3 regions of the Janthinobacterium sp. JF4 genome follow, and region 3 is predicted to be linked to each of the others. Evidence: predicted binding sites of a transcription regulator. Region 3 holds the regulator's gene; each other region holds the start of a gene.
What was found. The regulator FliA, encoded in region 3, starts transcription of late flagellar genes. The targets are predictions, from matches to a motif close to CTAAAGTTTNNNNNNNNNNNGCCGNTA.
Positions count from the first base shown of each region.

Region 1: a site for FliA is predicted at 8,345-8,371, ahead of AC54AF_RS13455 (flagellar protein FliT). Genes of this name have one in related genera too.
Region 2: a site for FliA is predicted at 1,812-1,838, ahead of AC54AF_RS13120 (DUF5610 domain-containing protein). Genes of this name have one in related genera too.

Region 1 covers NZ_JCAQAV010000014.1:98,735-108,928, reverse strand. The annotation lists partial or broken gene AC54AF_RS13490 (beta/gamma-crystallin) at 1-125, opposite strand, end outside; gene AC54AF_RS13485 (beta/gamma-crystallin) at 306-971, opposite strand; gene AC54AF_RS13480 (MATE family efflux transporter) at 1,172-2,566, shown strand; gene AC54AF_RS13475 (S9 family peptidase) at 2,783-4,993, shown strand; gene AC54AF_RS13470 (CsbD family protein) at 5,067-5,252, opposite strand; gene AC54AF_RS13465 (class I SAM-dependent methyltransferase) at 5,417-6,067, opposite strand; gene AC54AF_RS13460 (M13 family metallopeptidase) at 6,137-8,206, opposite strand; gene AC54AF_RS13455 (flagellar protein FliT) at 8,415-8,711, shown strand; gene AC54AF_RS13450 (type IV pilus assembly protein FimV) at 9,131-10,194, opposite strand, start outside.
Region 2 covers NZ_JCAQAV010000014.1:30,730-40,923, forward strand. The annotation lists gene pyrF (orotidine-5'-phosphate decarboxylase) at 1-208, shown strand, start outside; gene sbcB (exodeoxyribonuclease I) at 314-1,762, opposite strand; gene AC54AF_RS13120 (DUF5610 domain-containing protein) at 1,910-2,539, shown strand; gene AC54AF_RS13125 (GGDEF domain-containing protein) at 2,541-3,506, opposite strand; gene AC54AF_RS13130 (HPF/RaiA family ribosome-associated protein) at 3,768-4,145, opposite strand; gene AC54AF_RS13135 (DUF1345 domain-containing protein) at 4,341-5,006, opposite strand; gene AC54AF_RS13140 (MFS transporter) at 5,045-6,316, opposite strand; gene AC54AF_RS13145 (2Fe-2S iron-sulfur cluster-binding protein) at 6,400-7,425, opposite strand; gene AC54AF_RS13150 (SDR family oxidoreductase) at 7,438-8,355, shown strand; gene AC54AF_RS13155 (hypothetical protein) at 8,439-8,699, shown strand; gene AC54AF_RS13160 (hypothetical protein) at 9,429-9,668, shown strand; gene AC54AF_RS13165 (glycine-rich domain-containing protein) at 9,756-10,194, opposite strand, start outside.
Region 3 covers NZ_JCAQAV010000007.1:88,406-98,599, forward strand. The annotation lists gene AC54AF_RS09310 (flagellar basal body rod protein FlgF) at 1-337, opposite strand, end outside; gene AC54AF_RS09315 (flagellar hook protein FlgE) at 446-1,993, opposite strand; gene AC54AF_RS09320 (flagellar hook assembly protein FlgD) at 2,047-2,742, opposite strand; gene flgC (flagellar basal body rod protein FlgC) at 2,758-3,159, opposite strand; gene flgB (flagellar basal body rod protein FlgB) at 3,162-3,614, opposite strand; gene flgA (flagellar basal body P-ring formation chaperone FlgA) at 3,806-4,501, shown strand; gene flgM (flagellar biosynthesis anti-sigma factor FlgM) at 4,613-4,921, shown strand; gene AC54AF_RS09345 (flagellar export chaperone FlgN) at 4,930-5,397, shown strand; gene AC54AF_RS09350 (hypothetical protein) at 5,416-6,279, opposite strand; gene AC54AF_RS09355 (translation initiation factor Sui1) at 6,350-6,712, opposite strand; gene motD (flagellar motor protein MotD) at 6,776-7,564, opposite strand; gene AC54AF_RS09365 (flagellar motor protein) at 7,570-8,316, opposite strand; gene AC54AF_RS09370 (RNA polymerase sigma factor FliA) at 8,298-9,029, opposite strand; gene AC54AF_RS09375 (MinD/ParA family ATP-binding protein) at 9,075-9,938, opposite strand; gene flhF (flagellar biosynthesis GTPase FlhF) at 9,931-10,194, opposite strand, start outside.

The DNA.
Region 1 (10,194 bases), on a different contig from region 3:
CGCAAGACGACTACACGTCCCTTGAAGTTGTCATCGGTGTACAGGCGGATCTCGCCGGCCTGCGCCGCGAGGTGGACAAACAGCGAACTGGCGCACAGCAGGGCAAGAGCGAACGGGCGATTCATGGGGCGGTCTCCGGTGGCGGCAAAGGCAAGTGATCGACATGACAACTGATGCCAGTGTAGCCATCCGTGGAAAAAACGGTGTAACAAAGTATGCGAAAAGCACAATAAATTGTTACCAAAAGCAATAACAGGCCCCGGCGGGAACCTGTCATTGCCGTTTGGCTTACGCGCTGCCCCGCGTCAGCGCACTTCGCGCACCGACGAGATGCGGTTGCTCAGGCGCTCCAGGCTCGCGTACTCGCCCGGTTCGAGCATGCGGCAGCGGCCACGGAAATCCACGTCCTCGCACACTTCCCAATAACCGGAGCGCACGCGCACGCTTTGCACCGTGTCGTTGAAATCGCGCTCGCGCAGATCGGCTGAAGCGTTGCGCACGCTCAAGCTGCGGCCGGCGAAATCGTCGCGCGTATAGAAGGTCAGCTCACCGCCCAGCGAGCGCCCTGGCAAATGGCCGCGCTCCCGGTCGCGGTCGCGGCGGCCATCCCAGTCGCGCCCACGGTCACGGTCGCGGCCCGGATGACCATCCCAGCCGCCGCGCACTTCGCGCAGCGACGTGATCTTGTTGGCGCGGCCATCGAGCGACGGGTACTCGCCCGGTTCGAGCAGGAAGCAGGCGCCGCGAAAATCGGCATCCTCGCACGCTTCCCAGCGGCCCGAGCGCACGCGGATGCTTTGCGTCGTGTCATTGAAACGGACATCTTCCAGGTCGGCGACGGCATCGCGCACGGTCTGCGAGCGGCCGTGATAATCGTCGCGCGAATACAGGGTCAGTTCGCCGGCGCCGGCCAGTTCGGCCGTCATGGCGGCGCCCAGCAACAGGGCGCAGTTCAGGGTGTGTTTCAGCATGGTCTTGCTCCATAGTCAGGGTACTGCGGTTGACTATTTGGTCATTTTGCCAAATAGAGCGCGCAGTCTATCCGCGACTGGCCCACTTAGCTGTAACAAATGATTACCGCGCGCGCCCCTTCAGGCCGGGCCCCGGGCGGCGCAGCGGACAGGCACGGCGAATGCCGGTAGAATGTTGTGTTTAGTCAAGCTTGCCGCCTATGCCACACACTACCTCGTTCACGCTGCCCGCCGTCCGTACTGAAATTTCCTCGCTGTGGAAGCTGGCCTGGCCCATCCTGATCGGCCAGCTGGCGACCGTCGGCATGGGCGCAGCCGACGTGGCGATGACGGGCCATACGAATCCCGAGGAACTGGCTGCCGTGTCGCTGGGCGCGGCCATCTGGTCCATCGTGCTCGTCACTGTGAGCGGCATCATGATGGCGATCAATACCCTGGTGGCGCATGAAATCGGCGCGGCGCGCCACGACCGGGTGCCGCACATCGTGCGCCAGTCGCTGTGGAAGGCGCTGCTGGTCGGCCTGGTGGCTTGTTTGCTGACGAACATGGCGGCGCTGGTGTTCGACCACCTGATGCTCGAACCTCACGTTGCTGCCAAGGCCAAGCTGTTCGTGCACATCATCAGCTGCGCGCTGCCGCCGTTCGCCGCCTACCGCGCCCTGTACGGCTACAGCACCAGCATCAACCAGACCAAGCCCGTGATGGTCATCGCGCTGGCAGCCCTGGCGCTGAATATTTTCGTCAACTACCTGCTGATCTACGGCCACTGGGGCATGCCGAAGATGGGCGGCGTGGGCTGCGCCGTGGCCACCACCTGCTGTGTGTGGATGATGCTGCTGGCCATGCTTGCCTGGATCAGGATCGCGCCCGCCTACCACGCCACGTATCCGTTCAGCCACTGGGAAGGGCCGCAGCTGTCGTCCATCGGCCCCATGCTGCGCCTGGGCCTGCCCATCGGCGTGACCTACTTTGCCGAAGTGAGCGCCTTTGGCGTCATCAGTCTGCTGGTGGCGCGCTTCGGCGTGATCCAGGTGTCGGCGCACCAGATCGCCCTGAATTTCTCGTCCGTCGTTTTCATGGTGCCGCTCACCTTCGGCATCGCGCTCGTCACGCGCGTGGGCCACGCCGTGGGCGAAGCCAATCTGCGCCGCGCGCGCTTCATTTCGTGGGTGGGCGTGGCCATGTCGCTGACGGCGGCCATCGTCTCGGCCACCCTCATCACCGTCTTCCGCCACCAGATCGCGCAAGCCTACACGTCCGACCCGCAGGTGCAGGCGCTGTGCGCGCAACTGCTGCTGTTCGCCGCCCTGTTCCAGCTGTCCGACGCCACGCAGGTGGCGACTTCCTGCGCCATCCGCGGCTACAAGGTAACGCGCCAGCCGATGCTGATCCAGCTGCTGGCCTTCTGGGGCTTCTCGCTGCCGATCGGCTACGTGCTGGGACTCGCGCCGCAAGGCTTCATCTGGTCGCCGGCCGAGCCGATGGCCGCCGCGGGTTTCTGGATCGGCCTCGTCACGGGCTTGACGGTAGCGGCCGTGCTGCTGACCTGGTACTTGAACCGGCTGTCGCTGCAGCGCCTGCGCATGACGTATTGAAACAATGCATTGAACGCAGGGCGGCGCGCAATTTATGCGTGCCGCCCTTGCTGCTTCGCCATACAAAGCATCACCGCCCCACTCTTTCCGCCAAAGTAAAAAAGGCAATTGCCGGATTATTCCGTGGCTGGCCCTATCGCATTAAATGTCTTGCTCTGGTATCGTTTGCTGTCAAGAATCTTTCTTGACCATCCTTTTACCATCACCGAGACATCCATGCGTTTTATTCTTTGTTTTCTGGCCGCGATGGCCAGCGTTCCCGCATCGGCTGAAAAGCTGACCCTGGAACGCATTCACGCCGATCCGGCGCTGGCCGGCCCCGGCGTGCGCAACCTGAAGGTCTCGCCCGATGGCGAGCGCGTCACGTTCCTGCGCGGCCGCGCCGACAACCAGTTCCAGCTCGACCTGTGGGAATTCAAGCTGAAGGACAAGAGCACGCACCGCCTGGTCGACTCGAAGGCGCTGGTGCCGAATGAAACGATTTCGCCCGAAGAGCAGGCGCGCCGCGAACGCGAGCGCACCGCCAGCCTGAACGGCATTCTCAGCTACAGCTGGTCGCCCGATGGCAAGCAGCTGCTGGTGCCGCTGGCCGGCAATCTGTACCTGGTCGACGCGGCCCACCCGGACAAGGCGCGCCTGGTCGCCAAGGGCAATGTGCTGGACCCGAAAATCTCGCCGAAAGGCCGCTACGTGTCGTTCGTGCGCGACCAGAATATCTACGTGATCGACCTGAAATCGGGTCAGGAACGCCAGCTCACGACCGACGGCAAGGGCACCATCCGCAACGGCGAAGCCGAATTCGTGGCGCAGGAAGAAATGGGCCAGCGCACCGGCTACTACTGGGCCCCCGACGATTCCGCCATCGCCTACAAACGCTATGACGAAGCGCCCGTGCCCGTCGTGCGCCGCTTCGAAATCTTCGCCGACCGCACCGACGTCGTCGAGCAGCGCTACCCGGCCGCCGGCGACCCGAACGTGCTGGTGCAGCTGCTGATCGTCTCGCCGGAAACGGGCGCGCAGCGCCAGGTGGATCTGGGCACGAACCCGGACATCTACCTGGTGCGCGCCGACTGGAGCGCGGACAGCAAGTCGCTCGTGTACCAGCGCCAGTCGCGCGACCAGAAGACCCTCGATCTGGTCGCCGTCGATGCCGGTACTTTGGCGCAGCGCACCCTGCTGACGGAAACGTCGACAACCTGGGTCAGCATCCATGACGACCTGCGCTTCCTGTCGAACGGCACCTTCCTCTGGTCGTCCGAGCGCACGGGCCGCAACCATCTGTATTTGTACGACATGAGCGGCAAGCTGCTGCATCCGGTCACTTCCGGCACATGGGGCATCGACAGCGTGCTGGCCGTGAACCAGAAGACGGGCAAAGTGTTCGTCTCGTCAAACCGCGACGCGGTGATCGACAAGCAGACCTACGCCCTGGCCCTCGACGGCAGCACGGCCGACAAGCCGCAGCGCGTGACGAAAGCCGATGGCTGGCACGACACGACGTTCTCGCGCAATGGCGAAGTCTTCGTCGACACGTATTCCGACCCGGCCACGCCGCCGCAAGTGAGCATCCGCCGCCCGGACGGCGCCATGGTGGGCTGGCTGGAAGAGAACGCGCTGAACGCCAGCCACCCATACGCGAAATACAAGGCGGACCACCTGCCGACGGAGTACGGCACCCTGAAGGCCAACGATGGCCAGACGCTGTATTACTCCATCGTCAAGCCGTCGGACTTCGACCCTGCCAAACGCTATCCCGTCTACCTGTCGACGTATGGCGGTCCGCACTCGCAGCACGTGGCGCGCCGCTGGGGCAACAACTTCGACCAGTATATGGCGCAGCAGGGCTTTGTCGTCTTCCGCCTCGACAACCGCGGTTCGTCGCGCCGCGAGCGCGCGTTCACGGACGCCATCTACCATAACCTCGGCGCCGCCGAAGTGGCCGATCAACTGGTCGGCATCGACTGGCTGGGCAAGCAAAGCTTCGTCGATCCGAAGCGCATCGGCGTGTTCGGCTGGAGCTATGGCGGCTTCATGACCCTGCGCCTGCTGTCGGCCGCGTCCGACAAGATCGCCATGGGCGTCTCCGTGGCGCCCGTGACCGACTGGTCGCTGTACGACACCCACTACACGGAGCAATTCCTCGGCATGCCGAAGGAAAACGTGGATGGCTACAAGGCCAGCACCGTGTTCGCCCACCTCGACGGCTTGAAGTCGCCGCTGCTGCTGGTGCACGGCATGGCCGACGATAACGTCCTGTTCAGCAACAGCACGCGCCTGATCGACGCGCTGGTGAACCGCGGCGTGCAATTCGACCTGATGACGTACCCGGGCGCCAAGCACGGCATCTCGTCACGCGCGGGCCAGCGCCACGTGTACAAGAAAATCGAGATGTTCTTCAAGCAGAACCTGATGAAGCCAGCACAGTAAGCTTGCGCTGCATCCAATAAAAAACCGCCGCCTGTCTTGCGACAGGCGGCGGTTTTTTATGCTGGAGCAGAAATTATGGCTTGCGCGTGATGGTTTCCACCGCATCTTTCACATCGCCAACCTTCTTCTGCACTTTGCCTTCGACCTGGTTTGCCAGGCCCTTGGCTTGCTGCTCTTCGCTGCCGACGACTTTGCCAGCGGTTTCCTGGATTTTACCGCCGACTTCCTTCAGTTTACCTTCGACTTGATCTTTGTTCATGATGGATCCTCACTGTAGTTGGTACATCTGTTGTCCAGCCCGCAAAGGCCGGTACTGCGGCTCACACGCTGTTGCACACTGCTTGCTGCGTGTCGATGTGTCCATGGTACGCAGCGAGGATCACAGCCTCTGTACGGTTCCTAACACTACGCCGATATCGCCGATCACGCCGCCGCGCCCTTGCGCCAGACGGTCGCCAGCCACGGCTGCTGGTCGCGCGGCAAGCCCGGCGGGCGGTAGTACTGCTCGATCAAGGTAAAACCGGCTGCCTGCACATACGCGGCCCATGTCGCTTCGTCGTGGTAGCTGCCGTAGCGCGCGCCATTCCAGCCTTCCTGATTCTGCCCGCGCGGGTTCGAGCTGAACAGTACGCCGCCGTCCTTCAGGCAAGCGTGCAGGGCGCCCAGCACGCCGGGCAAGGCGGCGCTGGGCACGTGGAACAGCACGGCATTGGCGAACACGCCGTCGAAGTGCCCTGCGGGCAAGTCGAGGTCGACGAAATCCTGCTGCCACACGGTGCAGCCGCTGTAGGCGCGCGCCATCTCGACGAAGCGGGGGCAGCCATCGACGCCCGTGGCGTGATGCCCCATGGCGGTGAACGTTTTCAGATCGCGGCCAGGACCGCAACCGAGGTCGAGTATCTCCAATGGCCCGGGCCTGCCGATAGCGCTCAGCAGCGCGGCGATGTTCTGGCTGACGTCGTGGTCGCGCGTGCCTTCGAAAAACTGCTCGGCGCTGGCGTCGTAATGGGCCAGGGTGCGGCCGGTGATGGCGTGGATGGGGTCTTGCGGATCTTGCGGTGGGGTAGGCTTCATGGCGGTCCTGTCATCGATGGGCGCATTTTACGCTGCCGGTCGGCTCAGCGGCCGGCAGCGCCAACTCTGCTACCAGACGCGCACGCGCTGTTCCGGCGCCAGGTACAGCTGCTGCCCCGGCTTGACGTCGAAGGCCGGGTACCAGGCGTCGAGGTTGCGCACGGTGGCGGCGCGATATTGCGCCGGCGCATGGCCGTCCGTGAGGATTTGCTGGCGCGCCGCCGCTTCGCGCGCCTTGCTGCGCCAGCTGACGCCGTAGCCGATGAAGAAATCGCGGTCCGCGCCCGGCTGCGCCGGCTTGCCCTGTTGCGACAGGGTGAACGCATCATGCGCGGCCGCCACGCCGGCCAGGTCGGCCAGATTTTCGCTGAGGGTCAGCTGGCCATTCACGGCCAGGTCGGGAAACGGCTTGTAGGCCGCGAACTGCGCCACCAATTGTTTTGACGCGGCCTGGAAATGCGCCAGGTCGGCCGGCGTCCACCAGTCGCGCAGCTTGCCCTGGGCATCGAACTGTGCGCCCTGATCATCGAAGCTGTGGCTGATCTCGTGGCCGATGGTGGCGCCGATGCCGCCATAGTTGGCCGCGTCGGAAGCCTGCGGGTCGAAAAATGGCGGCTGCAAGATGGCGGCGGGGAAGTTCAGCGCATTTTGCAGCGGCAAGTTGACGGCGTTGACCAGCTGCGCCGGCATGGCCCAGGCCTTGCGGTCGGGAGACTGGCTCAGCTTGGCCAACGCCTGCCGGTAATGAAACTGTTCCGCTCGCTGCACATTGCCCAGCGCATCGCCGCGCACCACGCGCAGACCCGCATAGCTGTCCCAGCGTTCCGGATAGCCCACGCCCACGTAAAGGGTCTTGAGTTTTTCCTGCGCCTGCGCCTTGGTGGCCGGCGCCATCCAGTCCAGCTTGTCGATGCGGCGCGAGAAGGCGGCGACGATATTCGTCACCATGTCCTGCACGCGGGCTTTCGATTCAGGCGGGAAATAGCGTTCCACGTACAGCTTGCCGACGGCGTCGCTCAGGGCCGCGTTGGTCGCCGCCAGCGCGCGCTTGCTGCGCGGCGACTGCTGCGGCGTGCCACTGAGGGTGCTGCCGTAGAAAGCAAAGCGCTGCTCGGCGGCCGCCTTCGGCAAAGTGGTGCTGAAATGGTTGATGGCGTGGAAGGCAAGAAAATCTTTCCACGTGGCCAGCGGCACGCTCGCCACCAGCGCGGCGCTGCCCGTCATGGCCGTCGGATGCCAGACGATGAAATCCGTCTGCGTGCCCAGGCCGGCCGCCTGGAAGAAGGCTTTCCAGTCCAGGCCCGGCGCCTTGCTGGCAAAGTCGGCAGCGCGCCACGCGTTATTGCCCTTGGCGACATCGGCCGAATCCTCGCGGCTGGCGTGACTCGCAGCAATTTGCTGCTCCAAGGCAAACACACGCGCGGCGCGGGCCGGTGCGTCGCTGTAGCCGGCCTGCTTGAGCATGGCCGCGATATGCGCCTGGTAGTCCGCGCGCAAGCCCTGCATGCGGGCGCTGTCGCCCTGATAGAAGGCGCGGTCGGGCAAGCCCAGTCCGCCCTGCAGCAGATAGGCCACATTGCGCGTGGTGTCGTTCAAGTCTTGCGCCACCCACAGGCCGAACAGGTTTTCCGTGTAAAAATTGGTGGCGTTGAGCGGGTCGACATCGGCGCGCATGCTCTCGCCCAGCGCGCGGGCCAGTCCTGCCTGGTCGCGTATGCCATTGATCTTTGTCAACAAGGGCTTGATCGGCGCCCAGCCTTTCGCTTCGATGGCCGATTCATCCATCCAGGCACGGTAGAAATCGCTGACCTGGCGCGCCTCCGTGCTGCCGCCCTCGCGTGCCTGCAAGCCTTCGATGAGGCCGATGATGCGCTCGTTGGTAGAGTTGGCGAGGATGGCGAACGAGCCCCAGCTGCTGCGGTCGGCGGGAATGGCCGTGCCGCGCAGCCAGTCGCCGTTGACGTAGTCATAGAAGTTGTCGCCAGGCAAGACCGTGGCGGCAGCGGGGGCAGCGGCGCTGGCGGACGCTGGCTGGCCATGGGCCTGGAGCGGCAAACCGGTCAGCGAGACGCCGGCCAGGGCGAGGACGATGGCAGCCTGGACTGGCGTCCGGTGCCAGGGGAAACGCAAACCGTGCATGGCGATCCTTTCGATGAAAGAAGCAAAATCATAGCCTGAAACCATACCTTTTTCGCATGCGGACAAACGGCGTGGCGGGCAATTCCCGCAGCCAGCCGAAACCATCCACATTATTTTCACTTTTTTTTCAAAAAAACCCTCAAGTTCCCGTTAAACCTGCCGTTAATTTGGACAAGCGGTAATCCATTCACTAGTTACGGGTGTGCTCATGACCTCCAACGACGTTCTCTCGATGTATGAAAATATTGCAGGAATGACCAATAAAATGGTTGTGGCCGCACGTTCGAGCAACTGGAATGACTTGGATACCCTGGAAAACCAGTGCGCCAGCGCCGCCAGCGCGACCATGACGGGCAAGGTGCCTGCCCTGGCTGGCGCCTCGCGCCAGCGCAAGATCGACTTGCTCAAGCAAATCCTGGCAAACGACCGCGAAATCCGCGCCATCACGGAACCGTGGATGACGCAGTTGCCGAACGCCATGCAGGGCGCGCGCGCGCGCATGTAAGCAAGCTTGGCACGCCAGAAACGACAAAAGCACCCGCGGGTGCTTTTTTTACGTCTGCCGCCGTGCCGGGGAGCGCGCCATTCGCGGCGCTCGAGAACAAGGAGGGGGAATTTGGAAGGCGAGCCCCAGGTATCTCCTGGCGTCGCCTCGCTGCCGGTTGCATCCGGCGTTCGCGAGCACATCGTCGGCATCGCGAACCGCTTCCAGACCCAGGCGTTTATGCAACGCTACACCTGTTTGCCGCGCCACACTATCGTTGGTGACTGCGACAGGCTGGGGCTGTTTTGTCGTAGAGCAAGTCCACTGAGTTAATCATATCACCATCTTTTAAAAATAGGCAACACGATAGACAAGCATTTTTCTGTCTTTTTTGAATATCTTTTTTTATATCAAATTTTTAGCGCGGCCTTGCAGCAGCATTAACGCGAGAATGGCTCCGCTTCCGGCGCGGCCTGCGCCCCGTCCTCCACCGCTTCCGTCAGCACGGGCACATCCCTCTTCTTGCGGCTGAACGGCTTGCGCAGCAAGACCCAGTATTTCGACGGCGCGCCCGGCCCGGCCGCCTGCCTGCGCTTGCGTACGACATACACGACGATCGCCGTCAGCAACAAGAACACCAGGGTGCCGATACCGAGCCACAGCATGCCACCCGATTTCTTTTCCTTGTCGGCGGCAGGCGCCGCGTGCAGGGGTTTGGGTTTGGCATGGGGCGCTTCCGCCACGCCTGGCGCGGCAGCGGGCGGCACGGCGGCGGCAGGCTGAGCCAGCGCCTGTTGCAAGGCGCCGATCTTGCCCTCCAATTCACCGAGCTTGTCATTCAGGGCCGCGTTTTTCTCATCCAGCGCCACGCACGCTTGCGCCTGCCCAGCATCCGCCTGCGGTGCGCAGGCAGCCACGGGCATCGTAGCGCGGCGCAACGGCGGCGAACGCAGCGCGGGTGCAGCCGGCGCGGGTGCGGCGGGCGGCGGCACGAACACGCGGGCCGGACGCACGAGCCCCTCGGCGCGCGCGCGGGCCGCCAGCGCGGCAGCGTCGGGTGGCGGCGCGCCGGCTGCAGCGCGTGGCAGCGGTGCAGGTACGGGCGCGGGCACCGGAATCGCGGGCCGAACCGGCGCACTGACGGCAGCGGCAGCGGGCGGGGCCGGCGTCAGCCACAAGGTACCCAGGCGCACGACGGCGCCATTCCCACTGCCCAGCAATAAATACAAATGCACGTGGCCCGCCTGGATCGCTTGCCGGGTGCTCACCCGCACATAGTGGCGTCCACCCCGCTCCAGCGGGCTGATCGTCAAAGTCTGCAGGGCCGGATCCATGCCGATGCCGCCACCGCGGTACACATCGGGAGAGGCCAGGCGCACGGCCACGCCGTTGGCTTCCTCGGGCGCCAGAGCCGTCAGTTCGATCTCGGCCAGCAGGGGCTGACCCACGTGCGACAGCACGACCATGTCACCAAGTTCGGCCGCCATGACGGGCGGCAAGGCCA
Region 2 (10,194 bases), on a different contig from region 3:
GCTGCTGGTGCCCGGCATCGGCGCCCAGGGCGGCGATATTGCCGCCACCGTCGGCGCGGGCCAGACGGCGAACGGCATGGGCATGATGATCAGCTCGTCGCGCGCCATCATCTACGCTACGCCGCAGGCTGGCGAAGACTGGGCCGACGCGGCGCGCCGCGTGGCCATTGAAACGCGCGATGCGATCAATCAACACCGCGCAGCGTAGGTCGGATTAGCGGCGTAGCCGCGTAATCCGACACTACCACGCTCGTGCCAACAATGTTGTCGGATTACGCGGGGCTTTGCCCCGCTAATCCGACCTACCCGACTTTCAGTCGCGCATGGGCGCTACCATCTCCACGTAATCGTACAGCTCTCCCAATATCTCTTCCCCCCGCTCATCGACGGATTCCGACAGCACGTCGATTTCCGTAAACAGCATTTCGATGGTGCGGGCGCCGCCGTCGCCATCGAACAGGCGGGCGGCGCGATGTTGCTCCCAGCGCAGGCTTTCCGCTTCGCTCAAGGTGTGCGGGAAATTGCGGGCGCGGTAGCGGAACAGCAATTCCTGCAGGCGCTCGTCGGCAAACGACGGACGGGTCGTGGCCAGCTTGGCCGGTGTTTCGCGGCGCAGCGACTCGAGCAGGCGGCGGTCGTCGTTGCTGACGAAACCGTTGTACAAATCCTCATCCACGTCCAGCGCGACATGCGCGCCCGGGCGCTGGAACACTTCGGCCCAGATGGCATCCATGTTCGGCGCCGTGGCGGCCAGCTGGGCGTTGACTTTCGCCGCGTCCACATCGATGCCCCATTGCGCGGCCATGGCCGGCGACAGGGTTTTCAAATTGCCGACCAGCATGGGCGACTTGTTCAGGTGCACGCTTTTCACGGGCAGGCGCGTCATGCCTTCCGGCATGGCTTCCTTGCGCGTAAACAAACGCGTGCGGATCGTGTCGGCATCCAGGGTAAACAGTTCGCGCGGGTCGTAGGCGCAATCCCAGACGAGGATTTCATTTTTATTGCTCGGGTGCGTGGCCAGCGGCCAGACGACGCCCAGGCAGCCCCGTTCGGCGGGGAACATGCCCGACACGTGCAGGAAGGGCTGGCGCTCGCTGGCGGCCAGGTGCATGCCCATTTCGCTGGCGACCCTGTCCTTCTTGTGCAGTGCCAGGCAGAATTCGAACAGTTTCGGCTGTTTCTGCCTGATCAGGCGGGCCAGGGCGATGGTAGCGCGCACGTCGGACAGCGCATCGTGCGCCGCTTCGTGCACCAGGCCATTGGCCTTGCTCAAGTGTTCCAGCTTGAAACTGGTCTGGCCATCGTCGCGCTTCGGCCATGCGATGCCTTCCGGGCGCAGCGCGTGCGTCATGCGCACCACGTCGAGGATGTCCCAGCGGCCGCAATGGTTTTTCCATTCGCGCGCATACGGGTCGATCAGGTTGCGCCAGAACAGGAAACGCGTGACTTCATCGTCGAAACGGATGGTGTTGTAGCCTACGCCGATGGTGCCCGGCTCCGAAAAGGCTGCTTCGATGGCGGCGGCAAACTGGTGCTCGGGCACACCCCGCTGCAGGCATTGCTGCGGCGTGATGCCCGTGATCAGGCACGATTGCGGGTCGGGCAGGAAATCATTGGCAGGCTGGCAATACAGCATGACCGGTTCGCCGATCTCGTTGAGGTCGGCATCCGTGCGGATGGCGGCGAACTGGGCCGGGCGGTCGCGGCGCGGCTGGGCGCCAAAGGTTTCGTAGTCGTGCCAAAGAAAGGTCTGGTTAGTCATTGATGGTCGTTACTTGATTGGTTATCCGGGCCCGTAAAAATGGCCGCTGCTACAGTTTTCTGAAAACCTGCCGATACTACACGAGAGGATGGTCATCATCGCGTTTCCCGCATGGTGGCATACATTGCCCGTTCAAGGAGGTCTATCGTGTCAATTCCCATCGCCGCAAGCGGCAATTCCACCCCTTCCGTGACTTCCGTCAGTACGGGCGTTGCCGGCAAGGACGATAAAGTCCAGCAAAAGGATGGCATCAACGCTGAAATGAGCGTTAACGACCGCAGCAAGCTGCAATTGAACGCATCCATCATGCAAGCCTCGCTGAGCGTGTCGATCGGTTCCGAGAACGAGCCGCTGGCGCTGCTGTACAAGACAGCCATCACCAACATCAATGAAGCGTTGAAGGGCCAGTACGGCGAGGACGCGATCCAGAATGCGGCCTCGCAGGATAACAGCGCCGAAGCGACGGCGAACCGCATTGTATCGCTGTCGACGGGATTTTTTGATGCCTTCAAGAAACAGAATCCCGGCCTGGACGATGATACGGCCCTGACCAAGTTCATGGACACCATCAGCGGCGGCATGGAAAAAGGCTTCAAGGAAGCGCGCGATATCCTGGAGGGCTTGAAAGTGCTGGGTGGCGATATCGCCGGCAATATCGACAAGACGTATGAACTGGTGCAGAAGGGCTATGCGGACTTCATCGCCGCGCACAGCAGCAAGAAGGGTGACGCCGCCAAGCCGGAGGCAAACAAGCCGGCCGACAGCAAGGCTGCCTGAGCTACAGCATGACCCGGTTGCGACCCGAGGCTTTTGCCCGGTAGAGCGCCGCGTCGGCCGCGGCGATCAGCGCCTCGTCGTCCTGTTCTGCCGCCAGGCTGGCCACGCCGAAGGAACCCGTGATGTGCGGCAACGCGCTGCGCATGTCGGCGAAGATGACGGCTTGCTGCATGCGCTCGCACAGGCGCTCGGCGACCCGCAGGGCCACGTGTTCGTTGGTATCGGGCAAGATCACCATCATTTCCTCGCCACCATAGCGCACGGCAAAATCCGTCGGCCGCAGGGCTGCGCCCAGCACTTGCGCGGCGATGCGCAGCGCCTGGTCGCCCGCCTGATGGCCGTGCGTGTCGTTGAAACGCTTGAAATGGTCGAGGTCTATCATCACCAGCGACAGCGGCGAGGCGCTGGCGTGGGCCGTGACGATCATGTTTGGCAGCAAGTCGGTCAGCCAGGCGCGGTTGTACAAGCCCGTCAGGCTGTCGACCATCGACAACTGGCGGTAGAACTCGCCCAGTTTCTGGCGGCGGCGCAGCAGGGCATTGGCGGCGCGGATACGGAAGGACAGCAGCCGCAGCAGGTTGCGCGCCAAGCCGTTCGATTGCTCGATCAATTCCCAGACGATGGCCGCGTCGATCACCAGCAAGTCGGTTTCTTCCAGGGCGGAAATGGCGGCCAGGTTGCTCGCTTCATCGAGTACCGATTGTTCGCCCACGCTTTCGCCGGGCAAGACCTTGCTGACGGTGCCGTCATCCATGCCCGTGTGGATGTCGGCGGCCACGGCCAGCGAACCGCGCAAGACGATGTACAGGCTGGCACCTTGTGTGTCGGCAATGGCTTCGCCCGCTTCGAGGCGAATGACGGGGCAGGGCGCCAGCATGGCGGCCGTCTGGCTATCCGCCCCATCGCGAAATAGCTGTAAATCGCCGATGTTGCAGCCTGAAGCGCCGAAGTTGCCGATCTGTTCCACAATCATACTTTCAAAAAGCCGGCGCGCGCGAGCAGAGGGCCGGTAGCTTCATGATAGCGTAAAGCGGCCTTGGCCGTAACGGCAAAGGCTTGCTTGAGGTCACTTACTGTGAGAAATACGACAATTATTTCATTGGCGTGTCAATCAGCTGAAATGTTTGTGGTTTTACTATTGTTGTTGCCGCGCGCGAAAGGCGGGCCGGATGTGCAAAGGCAGCCTTGAACGGCTGCCTCAGTCTCTGGAAATCCTGCGGGTGGGGAATTACTCGGCGGTTTCTTCCGCTTCGGCCGTATCGATCACGGCATTCTTGCCGGTGGCGTGGCGCTTGCTGTCTTGCAGGCGGCCCAGGGCGCTATCGATGGCGCGTTTCAGTTTGTCCGTGGCGCCGGCAACGGCTTGATGCACGGTGGCGTTCTGTTCGGTCACGGCAATCGGTTGATAGCCAGCAACGCGTGCTTCCATGACGCAGCGGATATCGTCGGCGCCGCCTTTTGGGCCATTCGTGTCGCTGATGTGGACTTCGATGCGGGTCAGGTTATCGCGGAAGCGGTTCAGTGCGCTTTCAAGTACGGATTGCACATGTTCGTTCAGTCCAGCGGTGTTGGCGATGGTGCTGTCGGTATGAATATTGATTTGCATATGCTTACTCCTGTCAATTCAAAAAAAACCCATCTCAGGCGTGCTGCGGCCTGGTTGCTTCCTTATGCACATTACCTCGTGCATGGAACTTATCTTACTCCTCTTTGCAGTATTTCAAGAGGGGGCGCACGATTAAGATGAGCTTAACCCTTCAGCCAGGTCAAGTTTCCCTGCGGAATTCTTTTTCCCTGTGGCTTACCCATTGATCAGGCCGGCGGCGATATTGATCGACAGGCCCAGCACGACCAGGTTGAAGAAAAAGCTCAGCACGGATTGCCCCAGCACGATCTGCCGCATTACGCGCGTCTGCACGGCCACGTCCGACGTTTGCACGGCCACGGCGATGGTGAAGGAGAAATACAGAAAATCCCAGTAATCGGGGTTTTGCTCGTCGTCGGGAAACTTCAGGGGGCGCACTGCGGGATCGGCCTGGTAATACAGGTGGGCATAGTGGAAGCAGAACAGGGTGCCGACGAGGAACCAGGAGCCGACCAGGGTGAGGATCGTCAGGCCGTAGTGCAGCGCGCGCTCGTCCGGCGCCATGTCTTTCATCGAGGATAGCTGCGAGACGATGGCCACCAGGCTCATCACGGATGCGACGGACAGGGCCGACAGCACCGTCGTCGCCCGCTCATCCTGGCGCGCCGCCATGGCTTTGACCTTGTGATGGTTGGCGCGCATCATCATCCAGGCCATCGTCGCCAGGTAGAACCAGACGGCGACATTCCATGCCGTCAGCAGACGCGTCATCTCTTGCCAGGATGCGGGCAGCAGCAGGCCGGCCGCCACGCCGATGGCCGTGGCCATGCTCAGGTGGGGACGGCTGCGGATGAAGCTGTGCAAGGGAAGCGTGATTTTCATGGTGCCGTGTCGTCAGTGGCGATAGTGCATCTTAGTCCTTATGCGCTTGCCGCAGTGGCCGTCCTGGCGGCCGCTTCCTTCTCGTGGTGGGGGAAGCGGTCCATGCGTGACAGCACGGGAAACAGCACGGCCCAGATGCCCGTCACGGCCAGGGTGGCGGCGCCGCCGAAGAGCACGGCGCGCACCAGGCCGAACCAGCCGGCCGTCAAGCCCGATTCGAATTCGCCCAGTTCGTTCGAGGCGCCGATGAAGACGGCATTCACGGCGCTGACGCGGCCACGGATCTCGTCCGGCGTCTCGAACTGCACCAGCAGGTGGCGGATGTAGACGCTGACCATGTCGCCGGCGCCCATCAGGAATAGCGCCGCCAGGGCCAGCGGGAAATAGCTGGTGCTGCCTAGCACCAGGGTGCCCAGGCCGAAGACGGCCACGCCGCCGAACATCCAGGCGCCCACGCGGCGCGTGATGGGGAAGATGGCCAGCGCGATCGAGCACAGGGCGGCGCCGGCGCCCGGTGCCGTGCGCAGCAAGCCCAGGCCGCCGGGGCCGATATGCAGCACGTCATGCGCGAGCGCCGGCAGCAGGGCCGTGGCGCCGCCGAACAGCACGGCAAACAGGTCGAGCGAAATGGCGCCCAGCACGATGGGTTTCGACCAGACGAAGCGCAAGCCTTCGAGCAGGGTATGCCAGCTGACGGGTTCGCGTTTCACCACTTGCGGCGCGGGCGTGGTGGCGCGCATCAGCAAGACGGACGCCACCAGCAGCGCGGACGAGATCAAATACACCACCTTGGGGCCGAAGTAATACAGCAAGCCGCCCAGGGTCGGGCCCAGGATGATGGCCACGTGCGAGCTCGACGAGCTGAGCGCGACGGCGCGGCTGAAGTGTTGCGTGGGCACCATGTTCACCAGCACGGCTTGCGTGGCCGGCATCATGAAGGCGCGCGCGCTGCCGAACAGCACCAGCACGGCAAACACGGGCCAGACGATGGAAATATTGCTTAACGTAAACGCCAGCAGGGCCAGCGCGCAAGCCAGTTGCGCGGCCAGGCACCAGGCGATGATGTTGCGGCGGTTGTAGCGGTCGGCCACGTGGCCGGCGGGCAGAATCAGCACGAGGAAGGGCGCGAATTGCGCCAGGCCGATCAAGCCCAGGTCGAACAGGCTGCCCGTGATCTGGTACACCTGCCAGCCGATGGCCACGCTTTGCATCTGCACGGCCACCGTGCCCAGCACGCGGGCGGAAAGATAGCAGGCGAAGTTGCGGTGACGCAGGATACTGAAACCGTTGCCGGCAGAGGCGAGAGACATGACATTTCCAGGGAACAGCGGGGTAGGGCGGTGGCGGCAGCGGGCGCCGCGCCAGCAGCGCCCCGCTGTCTGGAAGGTGACGCTTACTTGGCCAGGTCGGCTTCCGTGGTGAAGGCGTCGGCGTAGAACTCGTCGGCTGGCAGCTGGCACAGTTGCACGAAATCGCGGTTGGCCGACTCGACGACGATCGGCGCGCCGCAGGCATACACCTGATACGCGGACATGTCGGGCAAGTCGGCCATGACGGCCTGGTGCACGAAGCCCGTGCGGCCTTCCCACGCGTCTTCCGGCAAGGCGTCCGAGACGACGGGCACATAGGTGAACTGCGGCAAGTCGGCAGCCCACTGGCGGCACAGCGCGTCCATGTACAGATCGTGCGGACGGCGCGCGCCCCAGTACAGGGTGATCGGGCGCGGGGATTGCTCGTTGATCATGTGCTCGACGATGGCTTTCAGCGGGGCAAAGCCCGTGCCCGAGGCCAGCAGCACGACGGGCTTGTCGGAATCTTCGCGCAGGAAGAAGGTGCCCATCGGGCCTTCGAAGCGCAGGATATCGCGCTCCTTCATGCTGCCAAAGACCTGGTCGGTGAACAGGCCACCCGGCATGTGGCGGATGTGCAGGCTCACGGGGCCGCCTTCGACGGGCGCGCTGGCCATGCTGTAGCTGCGGCGCTTGTTGTCGCGCAGCATGATTTCGATATACTGTCCGGCGCGGTAGTGCAGGCGCTCGCTGGCTGGCAGCTGCAGGGTCAGCACGACGACGTCGGGCGCGACTTTCTCGATGGTGGTCACGCGCGACGGCATTTTCTTGATCGGGTAATCGCTGCTGCCCGCCACTTCGCGCGCCTGCACCACCAGGTCGCCCTGGGGCACGGCGCAGCACAGCAGCGAGTAGCCGGCGGCCGCTTCATCTTCCGTCAGGGAGCGGGCCTGGTATGGCTTATGCTGTACGCTGCCGGACACGATCTTGCCCTTGCAGGAACTGCAGGCGCCGCTCTTGCAGCTGTACGGCAGGCCGACGCCGGCGCGTATCGCCGCCGACAGGACGGTTTCGTCCGCTTCACAGCTGAATTGGTGGCCGCTGGGCTGAACAGTAATTTGAAAAGTCATACAATCCTTGAGATGAAAAATATGTTAATGCACTCTTTGCGCAAGCCGGTGGGCTTGCCGCGCCTGCTGATCCTGGGCTGCGGCGACGTCGGCATGCGGCTGCTGCCCCTGCTGCGTACGCGTTTTCGCGTCTTTGCCGTCACCAGCCAGCCGGCGCGCTGCGCACAGCTGCGGGCGGCCGGCGCCGTGCCCATCGTGGCCAACCTCGACGACCGCGCCAGCCTGAAACGGCTGGCGCGACTGGCAACCATGGTCGTGCACCTGGCGCCGCCCCGGTCGTCTGGCTTGCTGGACCAGCGCACGCGCAATCTGGCCGCCATTTTACCCGAGCATGCGCGCATGGTGTATGTGAGCACCAGCGGCGTATATGGCGATTGCGCTGGCGCCTGGGTCGATGAAACGCGGCAGCTTGCGCCGGTGAATGCGCGCGCGAAGCGGCGCGTGGATGCCGAACAGGTCTTGCGGGGCTGGGGCGCGCGCCGTGGCGCCAGCGTGGCCATCCTGCGCGTGCCCGGCATCTATGCGCAGGACCGCCTGCCGCTGAAGCGCTTGCGCGAAGGCACGCCGGCCCTGGCGGCAAGCGACGATGTGTACACCAACCATATCCATGCCGATGACCTGGCGCGCATCATCGAACGGGCCTTGTGGCGCGGCAAGCCGGGACGCGTGTATCACGCCAGCGATGACAGCGAACTCAAAATGGCCGACTACTTCGATGCCGTGGCCGATACGTTCGGCTTGCCGCGCCCGCCGCGCCTGCCGCGTGCCGAGCTGCGGCAAGTGGTCACGCCGATGCTGCTGTCGTTCATGTCAGAATCGCGCCGCCTGCACAACACGCGCCTCAAGCGCGAGCTGGGCGTGCGCCTGCGCTACGCGCGCGTGGCCGATGCCTTGCGGTCGCTGTCCGCCGATGGCGCCGGCATCGGGTAAAATGGCCGGTTATCTGCGCACTTTCCTGGGCCGGCGCGCAGCGCGCCGTTTCGGCGGTGCGCCATTCACTTAAGGAATACCGCATGAGCACCCTCACTTACGAAGAATACCTGGACGAGGTCACCACTGTCCTGACGGAACTGTACGACCTCGACGACGAGGCCGCCATCAAGCTGGTCGTGGCGGCGCAGGACGCCGAATTTTTTGTCCCGCACGATGCGCATGAGGAAATGCGTACCATGGAGCAAGCCAAGAAAGACGCGGTCACCCTGTTCGAGCGCAAGCAGAATCGCCAGCAAACGCAGGAAAAACAGCAGCAACGCGTGCGCCAGCAAAAGAAATAAGGACGGGGCGCCGGGCCGCCGGCCGCCAGGCCGTGGGGCAGCATGGGCTTCGGCGCAATGCCGGGGCTTGGCCATTTGATGCAACGCATGGGCAGCATGGCGAACTGGCGATATGCTGAGCAATGTCGTCACGCGTCTTGGTTCTTTGTGGCGGGCTCTGCATCTAGGCTCTGCATCTAATTAGCGTGACGCTGTTTTCCGTCAGCAGGAGCGATCCATGCGAACTGCGAGTCACCCCAGCAAGGAACAGGTGCGCGCCTATATGCGCGGCCGCGAACATGCGCTGCAGCCACCGCCACCGCCTGAAGAAATTCGCCGGCAGCTGGCCTGGTGCCGCGTGGATACATGTTCAGGCACTTGCCTGCTTGCCGCCCCTGCCGGCGTGGCCGCGCAAGGTTGGCATTTGTCTGCGGATATGGCCCGCCTGAGCACCCTCATGGCCATAGCCTGGCTCATGCATAGCGGTGTTGCTCATCGTAAAAATTGATGACGTGCAGCAAATTTTCCCGATTTGAGTTATCCTCTAGCACATTCCAAGTGCGTCAATTCTCTTCAATTATCACAATTTCGCTTTAAGTTACGCAAAAATCAACAATAGCGTGTATTATATTGTTTGTGGCGTAAAAGCCGCATAAGTGATGGCGCTTTTTAGTGTGTTTACCCTGAATTATTGCAGAAGAGACATCTGGTTTCTTATTGCTCTAATACAACAAGTACGGATTTTCGATCATGTCTCTCAAACAAATTACCTCTTTGCCTACCTACAACCCGAATCGCGTCCTCGACGCGATCATCGACAAGCTGCAACTGAAAAATGATGCCGCCCTGTCGCGAGCTCTGGAAGTGGCGCCGCCTGTTATCAGCAAGATTCGTCACAACACCTTGCCGATCGGCGCCACGATCCTCATCCGCATGCATGAAATCAGCGATTTCAGCATTCGTGAATTGCGCGAGTTGATGGCTGCCTAAGAGCGCCTGACAGACGGCAAACTGAGAGGTGCCGTCTGGGTAAGTCAGGCTTGCCGCGTGCGGCAGCCACAGCTGTTTTCCGCTTTTCTATTGCGGGTCGCGGTTCAGTACCGGACGATCGACATAGAAACGCCCCATTTCCAGGCCAGTCGTGGACGACTTGACCACCGCCGCAGCCAGTGAGGCAGGCGCGCTGGAAAATGCGGTGCTGGCAGCCCCGGTCGCGCGGCCCGAATACGCCGTCGCCTGCACCGCCGCACTGGAAAACGCCGTCTTCACCGCCCGGCCCGAGTACGCCGTGGCCTGCACCGCCCGTCCCGAATACGCGGCCTGTACCGCACGCCCCGAATACGCCGCCTGCACGGCGCGCCCCGAATACGCCGTTTCTGCACGGATGTAATCTTCCCCGAACGTTTGTTCATACAGCTGCTTCATGCGCTCGCCCACGCGATGGTGCGCCGCTTCGTCGTCTTCGCCGCGCAAGCCGATGTACGGGAAGTGATGCAGGAAGTAGCCGAACACCTGT
Region 3 (10,194 bases):
TGCCGTTTTCATTGAGCTTGAAGGCGCCGTTGCGCGTGTAGGCTTCGGAACCGTCGGCCGACTGCACCGCGATCCAGCCGCCGTTTTCCACGGCCACGTCGAGCGCGCGGCCCGTGTGCTGCATGGGACCTTGCGTGAAATCGGATCCGACCGTCGAATCGACGACGAAGGCGCGCGTCGGCATCATGCCGTCGGCCACCACGGGCACGGCGCGGAACGAGTCGAGCTGGGCGCGGAAACCCGTGCTGGTCGCGTTCGCCAGGTTGTTCGCGGTGGTCGCCTGCTTGTCGAGGATATGCTTGGCGCCCGAGCCGGCGGTGTAGATGAGACGGTCCATTTTTTATTTCTCCTGTTGCCTTCAAACCAAGGCAAAAACCGGGGTCGGACGGGGACGCCAAGTCCTTAAGGTCCGACCCCAGCCTTTCGCCGTCAGGGGTTCAAACGATTAGCGCAAGTTCACCAGAGTCTGTAAAACGGAATCCTGCGTCTTGATGGTCTGCGCATTTGCCTGGTAGGCGCGCTGGGCCGTGATCATGTTGACCAGTTCTGCCGTCAGGTCGACGTTCGACACTTCCACAGACGAGGCGCGCAAATTGCCCAGGTTGCCCGTCTTGGGTTCACCCGTGACGGGTTTGCCCGAAGCCGAGCTTTCCACCCAGGCGTTGTTGCCCAGCGGCTCCAGGCCGTTCGGGTTGACAAAGTTGCTCAACACCACCTGCCCCAGGCTGCGCGTCTTGCCATTGTTGTACTGGCCCTGGATGACGCCGTCGTCGCCTACGATGAATTGACTCAGCTGGCCCGCCTTGTAGCCATCCGCTTCCGTTTTCTTTTCCGCCGTGGGGCTGCCCAGCTGGGTCGACTTGGTGAAGTCGACCTGCACCGACAGAGTCGCATTCGCGCCTGTGGCCGGGAAGATCGGCAGGTTGACGGTGACGGGCAAGGTCTGCGGCGGCGTCAGGGCCAGCATGGCGGCCCGGTCCAGGCTGCCGACCGTGTTGAAGACCAGCGAACCGGTCTTGACGGCTGGCACATTGGTGACGGCGCGGATGGCCGCGTCGATCTGGTCGGGCGTGCGGCTCGAGTTGACGCCATTCGGCACGGCGCTGCCGTAGGTGGCGGCGATGGCGGCCAGTTGCGCCGGCGTGGCGCCTGCGGCGGCGGCGGCGGCCGAGACGGCGGCGCCGACCGCGTTGCCATAGGCAACGGCGGCGGTCGTCACATTGGCCGGCACCAGCGGCACGGCCGTGGCGGCGGCCTGGTAAGCGGCGCGCGCGGCCAGCGAAGCAGGGTCCGTCTGCAGGGCGGCCGCGGCCTTCATGCTGGTCACTTCCGTGCCGTCAACGGCCGAATAGACATCCCAGGTGTTGGTGCCCGTCTTGACGTAGAAATTCGACATGATATGGGAATTGCCCAGCGAATCGAAGACTTCGACAGGAAACTGCTTGCTGTACGAGGTGTCTTCCCCTGTCTTGAACGGCACCGTGGTCGGCATGGCCGTATTCGAATTGAGGTTGACTTCCGTGTTGACTTTGGTCGTTGCCTGGGGCTTCATGTCCGACTGGTCGATCTGCAGGGGCACGATGGCGCCAGCCACGATCTTGCCGTTGACGTCGGCGGGATAGCCGGTCAATTGCGCCAACTGGGCGTTGACGATGAAGCCGCTCTTGTCGACCTGGAACTGGCCATTGCGCGAGTACTGGATGGCGCCGTTGACGCTGGTACGGAAGAAGCCGCCGCCATTGATGGCGATGTCGAGGGGATTCGACGACGATTCCAGGTTACCCTGATTGAATTGCTGGGCGATTTGCGAGACCGACACGCCGATCCCCGCCTGGTTGCCGCCCACGCCATACAGCGAGTTGGCATAAATGTCGGCGAACTGGGCCTGCGACTGCTTGAAACCCACGGTCGACGAGTTGGCGATGTTGTTGCCGATGACGTCCAGCGATTTGGCGGCGCCATTCAAGCCGCTCAGGCCTTGTTGGAAAGACATTGTGTTCTCCTGGTAGGAATTAGGGGTAGAGGGTCACGCTAAGGGGAAGCGGCTTACAGAATCTGTTTCACGTCGGCCATGGTGATGCTGCCCACGCCCGGGACATTCAATTTCACGCCATTTGCCCCCGTCGACACGCTGGCGACCGAACCGAACATCAGCGCCGTTGCATCCTTGAGCTTGGTACCTCCGCGCGTCGCTTCCACCGTGAAGGTATAGGCGCCATCGGCCAGCACGACCGGCTTGCCGTCCTTGTCGAGATCGGCGGTGGAACCGTTCCAGCCCAGCGGCAAGGTGCCCGCCGCCTGTGCGCCCAGGTCGATGGAATGGACTTCCTTGCCATCCTTGTAGATGACGACCTTGACCTTGTCGGCTGGCGTGGCCAGGTCCACGCCCAGCAGCGCGGCGCTCTTGCTCAGGTTGATATCCTTGCCCGCCGTCAACACACCGTGGCCGATGATGTTGGCCGCCTGCATGGATTCGGCCTGCTGGTAGCTGGCTTTCAAGCTTTCCACGGTGGTATTGAGCTTGTTGACCCCCGTCACCGTGGACAGCTGCGCCAGCTGGCTGGTCAGCTGTGCATTGTCCAGCGGATTCATCGGATCCTGGTTTTTCAGCTGGGTGACCAGCAGGGTGAGGAATTTGTTTGTTTCCGCCTCGACACTGCCTGCAGCGGCCGTCGTCTTCTTCGGATTCATCGTCGCCATCAGGTCGGTGACTTTGGAGGTGCTGGTATCGATGGTTGCCATAATGATCAGTCAGCCTTATTGGCCGATGGTGAGGGTTTTCAGGAGCAGCGACTTGGCCGCGTTCATGGTTTCCACGTTGGTCTGGTACGAGCGCGAGGCCGACAGCATGTTGACCATCTCGTCGACCGTATTCACGTTGGGCATGGTGACGTAGCCCTTCTCGTCGGCCAGCGGGTTCTTCGGGTCGTAGACCAGCTTCATCGGCGACGGGTCTTCGATCACCTTCTGCACCTTGACGGCAGTGGCGCCATTGGCCATGGGCACGGCTTCGAACACCACCTGCTTGGCGCGATAGGCTTCGCCCGTGGCGCTGGTGGCACTGTCGGCATTGGCCAGGTTGCTGGCCACCGTGTTCAGGCGCTGCGCCTGGGCGCTCATGGCCGAACCGGAAACATTGAAGATATTAAATAGCGACATGATTATTGTCCTCCCTGGATGGCCGTCAGCATGCCCTTGATCTGCGAGTTGAGAAACGTCACGGCCGCCTCGTAGCGGATGGCATTGTCGGCAAACGCGTTGCGCTCGAGGTCCATATCGACCGTATTGCCATCGACGGCGCCCTGGGCCGGCGCGCGGTACAGCAGCGGCGTGCCGTCGGCCAGGGTCTCGACCTTGCCGCCACCGGTTGCGCCCGCAGCTGCGGCCACGCCCTTGCCCGGCATATGCTGCGGCGCCGTGCCCTTCAGGGCCGGCGGCACGCCATCCTTGCGCGCCATCGCGCCCTTCAGGGCGGCGGCGAAATCGACGTCGCGCGCCTTGTAGTTGGGCGTGTCGGCATTGGCGATATTCGAGGCGAGCAATTCCTGGCGCGTCGAGCGCAGGCTCAGCGCCGTCTCGTTGAAGCGCATGTAATCGTCGAGTTTCCCTATCATGTCAGGCTCCGGAAAGATCTGCCACTGGCGCCCGAGATGGCGGAAGGATGGCGGTATAGTGATGACAGGAAACATAGTACGGCGCCCACCGGCATGACCATCGCCGGATCAGACCATACTTTTACCCCCTAATCGGCGCTTCGAACGGGGCCGCGCGCACTATCATGGCAGTATTCCAGAGGCCTATCACCATGAAAACACCGCTTGCTTTCTTCTTCGCTCTTGCCGTCCTGCCACTGCTGGCCCAGGCGCAAAACGCCGGCAGGCAGACGCCGGAAGCGCTGCGCAACAGCGTCGAACAATTCCTGCAAGTGCAAAGCAACGGCTTGCCGGGCAAGGTGACGGTCACCGTCGGCGCCGTCGATCCGCGCCTGAACCTGGCTGCCTGCCCCGCGCCGCAAGCGTTCATGGCGCCGGGCGCGCGCGCCTGGGGCAAGACCACCGTCGGCGTGCGCTGCACGGCGCCCTCCAACTGGACCATCTATCTGCAAGCGAACGTGGCCGTCGTCGGCGACTACGTGGCCAGCGCCGTGCCGCTGGCGCAAGGGCAAGCCATCGACGCCAGCCAGCTCGTGACGATGCAGGGCGACCTGGCCGCATTGCCGGCAGGCATCGCCACCGACATGGCCCAGGTGGTGGGCGCCAGCACGAATATTTCCTTGCCACCCGGCACGCCGATGCGCCTCGACACCCTGCGCCGCAAGCCGGTGGTGATGCAGGGCCAGCTGGTGCGCGTCGTTTCGAGTGGCAATGGTTTCCAGGTGGCATCAGAAGGACGCGCCATCGGCAGCGCCGGCGATGGCCAGACGGTGCAGGTACGCACGCAGAGCGGCCAGCAGATCAGCGGCGTGGCGCGCGCAGGCGGCTTGGTGGAGGTGGCGTTTTAAACACGGATGGACAGCGATATTGTGGTCTGGCGCACTAAAGTTTCGGCAGAAGGTGCCGATAATGACACATATCCCGGAGTTTTTTGACTTCGACCAGACGAGGATCACGCTGTGAAAATTACCGACAACACCATTAAAAGCAATCCCGGCCTGCCGGTGGCGCCCGCCAGCACCTCCGGCGCCCGGCATGCCGAGAAAGCCCAGGCAACACCGACGACGTCGGACAATGTACGCCTGTCGCCGCAAGGACAGGCATTAGCGGCCAGTGCAACTGCCGGCAGCGGCGCCGTGTTCGACACAAAAAAAGTCGAACGCATCAAGCTGGCGATCGCCGACGGCCAGTTCCAGGTCAACTCAGAAAAAGTGGCGGACGGTCTCCTCGACACGGTCAAGGACTTGCTGCACTCACGAAATAGATAGGTTCCCTCATGCAATCAGTGACTCCGTTTTCCAGCCTGCGCGACGAGCAACAGCTCATGACCACATTGCTGGCATTGATGAAAGAAGAACAGCGGCATCTGGTTGCCGCTGACATCGATGCAATCACGGAGCTCACGGCGCGCAAGACGGCACTCGTAGGACAATTGAGCCAGCTGGCGGCGCAACGCCACCAGGCGCTGGCGGCAGCCGGTTTCACGGCTGCGGAGGCGGGCATGGAAGACTGGCTGGTCGGCGCCCATGAGGCCGAAGCGGCGTCCCTGTGGAAAGCCCTGCTCGAGACGACGCGCGAAGCGAAGGAACAGAACCGGCTGAACAGCCTGCTCGTCAACAAGCACATGGTACATACGCAAGGCGCCCTGAACGCCATGCGCCCCCCGGCCCAGAGCGGCAATTTCTACGGCCCCAGCGGCCAGGCGACGACGAACACGGCCAGCCGGCGCGTCGTCATCGGCTAATTTCCCTTATTTGCCCGTTCAACCGTGCGCGGGACGCCCCGCGTGCTGGCGATACTTCGCCACGATGGCCTGCGCCCTGGCGCTGGCGGCCGCTTGCTGCTCCGGCGTCAGTTCCGCCTGCAGCCAGTGCCAGTATTCATCCTGATACGGATTCGTCACGCCGGGCGCCAGGATTTCGTCGTAGACCTGGCGCAGCGCCAGCAGGTAGCCATACGCTTGCGGCGCGTCTTTCTGCACCACCTCGCCATCGCGCAGATACGCCATCATCAGCGTCGACACGCTGGAGAGTTCCGCCGCGTCCGCCTGCGCCGTCAGCTGGGCGATGGCTTGCCGCTTCCACGCCTGCACCAGCGGATCGTCGGGACGGTTGCGCAGCGCGCTGCGGTCGCCGAACGGCCCTTCCGACAGGAACAGGGTGGCCGCACCCGGCACGCCCGCCTTGGCGGCAGTGGCCAGGTAGCCGAGGCGGTCGTCGCGCTGGCGCTGCGTCAGGCCCGCACACAGCTGCTGCTGGGCGGCTTTTTCTTCCGCCGTCATCTCGCGTCCCAGCTCGAATTCCATCTCCGGCAAGCGGCTTTCGCGCTGGAAGACGATGCAGTCGTCGAGCAGGTGATAGGCCGCATACGCGTCTTCCGGCTTGCCGCTGTCGGCCAGGCGCGCAAGCTGCTGCGCCAGGGTCGCGGCAACGGGTGCGGCAGCGGCGAGCGGGCTGGCATCGATAGGCAAGTACGATTCCAGGCTGCGTCCCGGCGGTGCGCCGGCGGCGGCCACGGCTGCGGGCGCGCCGCCATCGGGTGCGGGCCAGTACACCAGCGCCAGCACTGCCGCGCTGGCGGCGGCGGCGATGGCGATGGCGATGGCGGTCAGTTTGCTATTCATCATGAGGTGGCGCATCAAAGGAAATGCACGTTACCACAGGCGCGCGGCACAGCGCCGCACGCACGCGACCCGGCTAGCCGCCCGCCTTTTTCGGCTGATGGCCCAGCCTGGTCAGCGCAGCAAGGATGGTGTCGACATGGTCGCCCTGCACTTCGATCACGCCATCCTTGACGGTGCCGCCCGAGCCGCACTGCGTGCGCAACTGCTTGCCCAGCAGGGCCAGCGCGATGGCGTCCAGCGGCAAACCCTTGACCACCGTAACGCTCTTGCCGCCACGGCCCTTGGTCTGGCGCGACACGCGCACCACGCCGTCGCCCGCGGGCGCCGCCTTCGCTTGCGTCTTGCACGCGCATTGCGCCAGCGGCTGGCGGCAGGCAGGACACATGCGGCCCGTTTCGGTGGAGTAGACGAGACCGCCCAGGGAACTGCTTTTCATGATGAAGAGATAAAGAGGAAGAAAGCGCGATTGTACCAAGCGGCAGCCCGCAATTGACGCGCGTCAGTTGGCCGGCGCAGGCGCAGGCGCGACAGGCGGCGTCGGCACTTCCGTCACCGTTTCAGGGATGCCCGACAAGATCGTCACGGCGACGCGGCGGTTGCGCGCGCGCCCTTCCGCAGTTTCATTGGGCGCCACGGGGATATTGTCGGCGTGGCCCACGGCCGTCAGGCGCGACGCTTGCACGCCGCTGGCGATGAACAGGCGCACCACGGCGCTGGCGCGCGCGGCGGACAATTCCCAGTTCGAGGCAAAGGTCGAGTTGCTGATCGGCTGCACGTCCGTATGCCCTTCCACCTGCACGTCGTGCGTATCGTCCTTGAGCAGCACGGCGACGGCGCGCAGGGCCTGGTCCGACTCCATCGTCAGGCGCGCCGCGCCCGGGTCGAACAGCACGCTGGCATTGATTTCCACGCTCACGCCGCGGCTCGTCTGCGTGACCCGCACTTTGCCTTCCTTCACCAGCGGCGCCAGGGTGGAGGTCAGATCCTGCGCCAGGCGCGTCATGTGTTCGCGCTCGCGGCGGATGGCTTCCGCGCGGCGTTTCAGGGCGGGGTTTGGCAACGGGATCGCCTGCGGCGCTTCCATGATGATGGGCGGCGCGCCCTTTTCCAGGCTGAAGGCCTGGCCGATGGCATTCTGGAAGACGCGGTACTTACCCTCGTTGACTTGCGAAATCGCATACATCACGACGAAGAAGGCGAACAGCAGGGTGATGAAGTCGGCATACGAGATCAGCCAGCGGTCCTGGTTGTCTGGTTCCTCGTCATACTTCCTGCGCGCGCGCCGCATCATGGTCAATGCTCGTGCAGCAGGCTGGCCACGCGCTCTTCGATGATGCGCGTGTGGTCGCCCGTGGCGATGTCGTACAGCACGGCGGCCGTGATTTCGTATTGCAGCACGCGGCGCGAGACGATGGCCTTGAGTTTATTGGCCACCGGCAGGAACAGCAGATTGGCCAGGCCCACGCCATAGATGGTCGAGACAAACGCCACGGCGATGCCGCTGCCTAATTTACTCGGATCGGTGAGGTTTTCCATCACGTGGATCAGGCCCAGCACGGCGCCCAAAATGCCGATGGTGGGCGAATAGCCGGCCGCCGATTCCCACACCTTGACGGCCTGGCGCTCGGCCAGCTCGTAGGCGGAGATTTCCACGTCGAGCAGCTGGCGCAGTTTGTCGGGCGCGATGCCGTCGACGATCATCCTCAGCCCCTTGGCGTTGAAGCGGTCGGCCGTGTTTTCCATCAGGCGCTCGAGCGCCAGCGTGCCGTCGCGGCGCGCCGTCAAGCTCCATTGCCCGATGTCGCGCGCCAGCGCGGCGCGCGTATCAAGCGGCGGCAGGAAGACCCAGCGCAGCATTTCCAGGCCGCGCACGAAGGTGCGCAGCCGCGTTTGCAGCAGCACGGCGCCGAAGGTGCCGATGACCACGATGGCAAAGGCGGCCGGCTGCAGCAGGGAGGCCATCTTGCCGCCTTCCAGTGCCTGGCCGACCAAGAGGCCCGCCAGCGCCAGCGCCAGCCCGATTACGCTGGACCAGTCCACGCCAGCTCCCTCAAGGTTGCGCGCAGGCGCGCGACGGCCTGGGTATGCAGCTGCGAGACGCGCGATTCGGACACGCCCATCACCGCGCCGATCTCCTTCAGGTTCAGCTCTTCTTCGTAATACAGGCCCATGAGTATTTTCTCGCGTGGCGGCAGCGCGTCGATGGCATCGATCACGGATTGCCGGAAATCGGTATCGAGCAGGGAACGCAAGGGGTCGCTGTCCTCGTCCACGCAGTGGCGGTCGAGGAAGCTGTCATTGCCGTCCGGGTCATGAAAGTCTTCGTAGTACAGCAGTTGGTGGCCGCCGCCATCGCCCAGCATTTCCTGGTAGTCGGACAGCGACATCTTCAGCAGTTTCGCCACTTCCGATTCCGTCGGCGGGTGGCCCAGGCGCTGCTGCAAGGTGCTCATCGCCTCTTCGATCTTGCGCATGTTCTGGCGCATGCTGCGCGGCAGCCAGTCGCTGGTGCGCAATTCATCGAGCATGGCGCCGCGGATGCGCAGCACGGCATATGTCTCGAATTGCGCACCATGCGTTTCTTCATAGCGGCTGATGGCATCGAGCAGGCCGATCATGCCGGCCTGGATCAGGTCATCGACCTCGACCGAAGGCGGCAATTTCGCCTTCATATGGTGCGCCAGACGCTTCACCAGCGGAATGTGCTCCGTCAGCAAATAGTCCTTGTTCGATTTCCCTTTGACCGTGTACATAGGCTGCTTATTGTTTTCTCATCTTATCTGGTGCTACGGTTCGATTCAGGCGCTGAACTGGTGCGGGCTCCCCGTCTGGTACAAGGTGCCGCCGAGCACCGGCGCCGCCGAACGGGCCAGCCGCTCGGCCAGTCCGCGAAACGCCACCGAAGCTCCCGCCAGCGGAAACGCATCGACCACGCTGCGGCCCAGCCGCGCCGCGCGGTGCAGATACTCGTCGGCAGGCACCGAACCCATCGAGGTCAGCTTCACGGCCAGGTAGCGGCTCGCCGCCTGCGCCATATTATCGTATACCACTTTTGCTTCGGATTCGGAAGCGCCGGTGACGAGGATGCCGAACGGACGGCGTCCCAGTTGCTGGCTCAGGCGCTTGATCAGGCAATACGCCGCCTTGATCGACGTGGCGCTGGTCGAGACCTGCACGACGATGTCGGAAGAAGCCATCAGCGGCACGGGGAAGCAATCGCCCTCGTCCGCCATGACGCCGTCGACCAGCACGATGCCGCTCTGGCGTGCCAGCACGTCGAAAGTCTTGCCCAGGCGGCGCAGTTCGTCCTCGCCCGCATAGTCCATGCTATCCATCAAATGGTTGCGCGCGCCCAGGCTGGCCACGCCGAAGCCTTGCGGCACCTGGTGGATGACCTGGTTCAGGCCGCACTGCTGGCGCGCCACGTCGCGCAGGCTGGCGCCGTGCGCGAGGCCCAGGCGCGCCGCCACGCCATCGCTGCCGCCGCTGGCGTCGAGCAGCAGCACGTCATTGCCGCCGTAGACGAGCGAGGCGCCCAGGTTGACCAGCATGGCGCCCTTGTCGTCCTGCGGCGTGGCCGATAAAAATGTCATCACGCGCGGCTGCGGGCCGGCCAGCATGCGGCGCAGGCCTTCGGCCTGGTCGAAATCGAAATTAGCCAAGGCGCACCCCGCGCGCTTCATTGTTGCGGGCGGCAGCCTGCGCCATCAAGAGCGGCAGTTCGGCATCGGAAAACTGCGTCGCCGCCGAGTCGCGCTTGAGCTTGAAGGCGCGGTCGATCAGGTAGCCGCGGTCTGCCAGGTACAGGTCTTCCGGCACGCGCTGGCCGTTCGACACATAAAACAGGTTCAGTTTCTGGCGGATCACCACGTCGAGCACATTGCCGATCGAGGCCGCTTCATCGAGCTTGGTCATGAT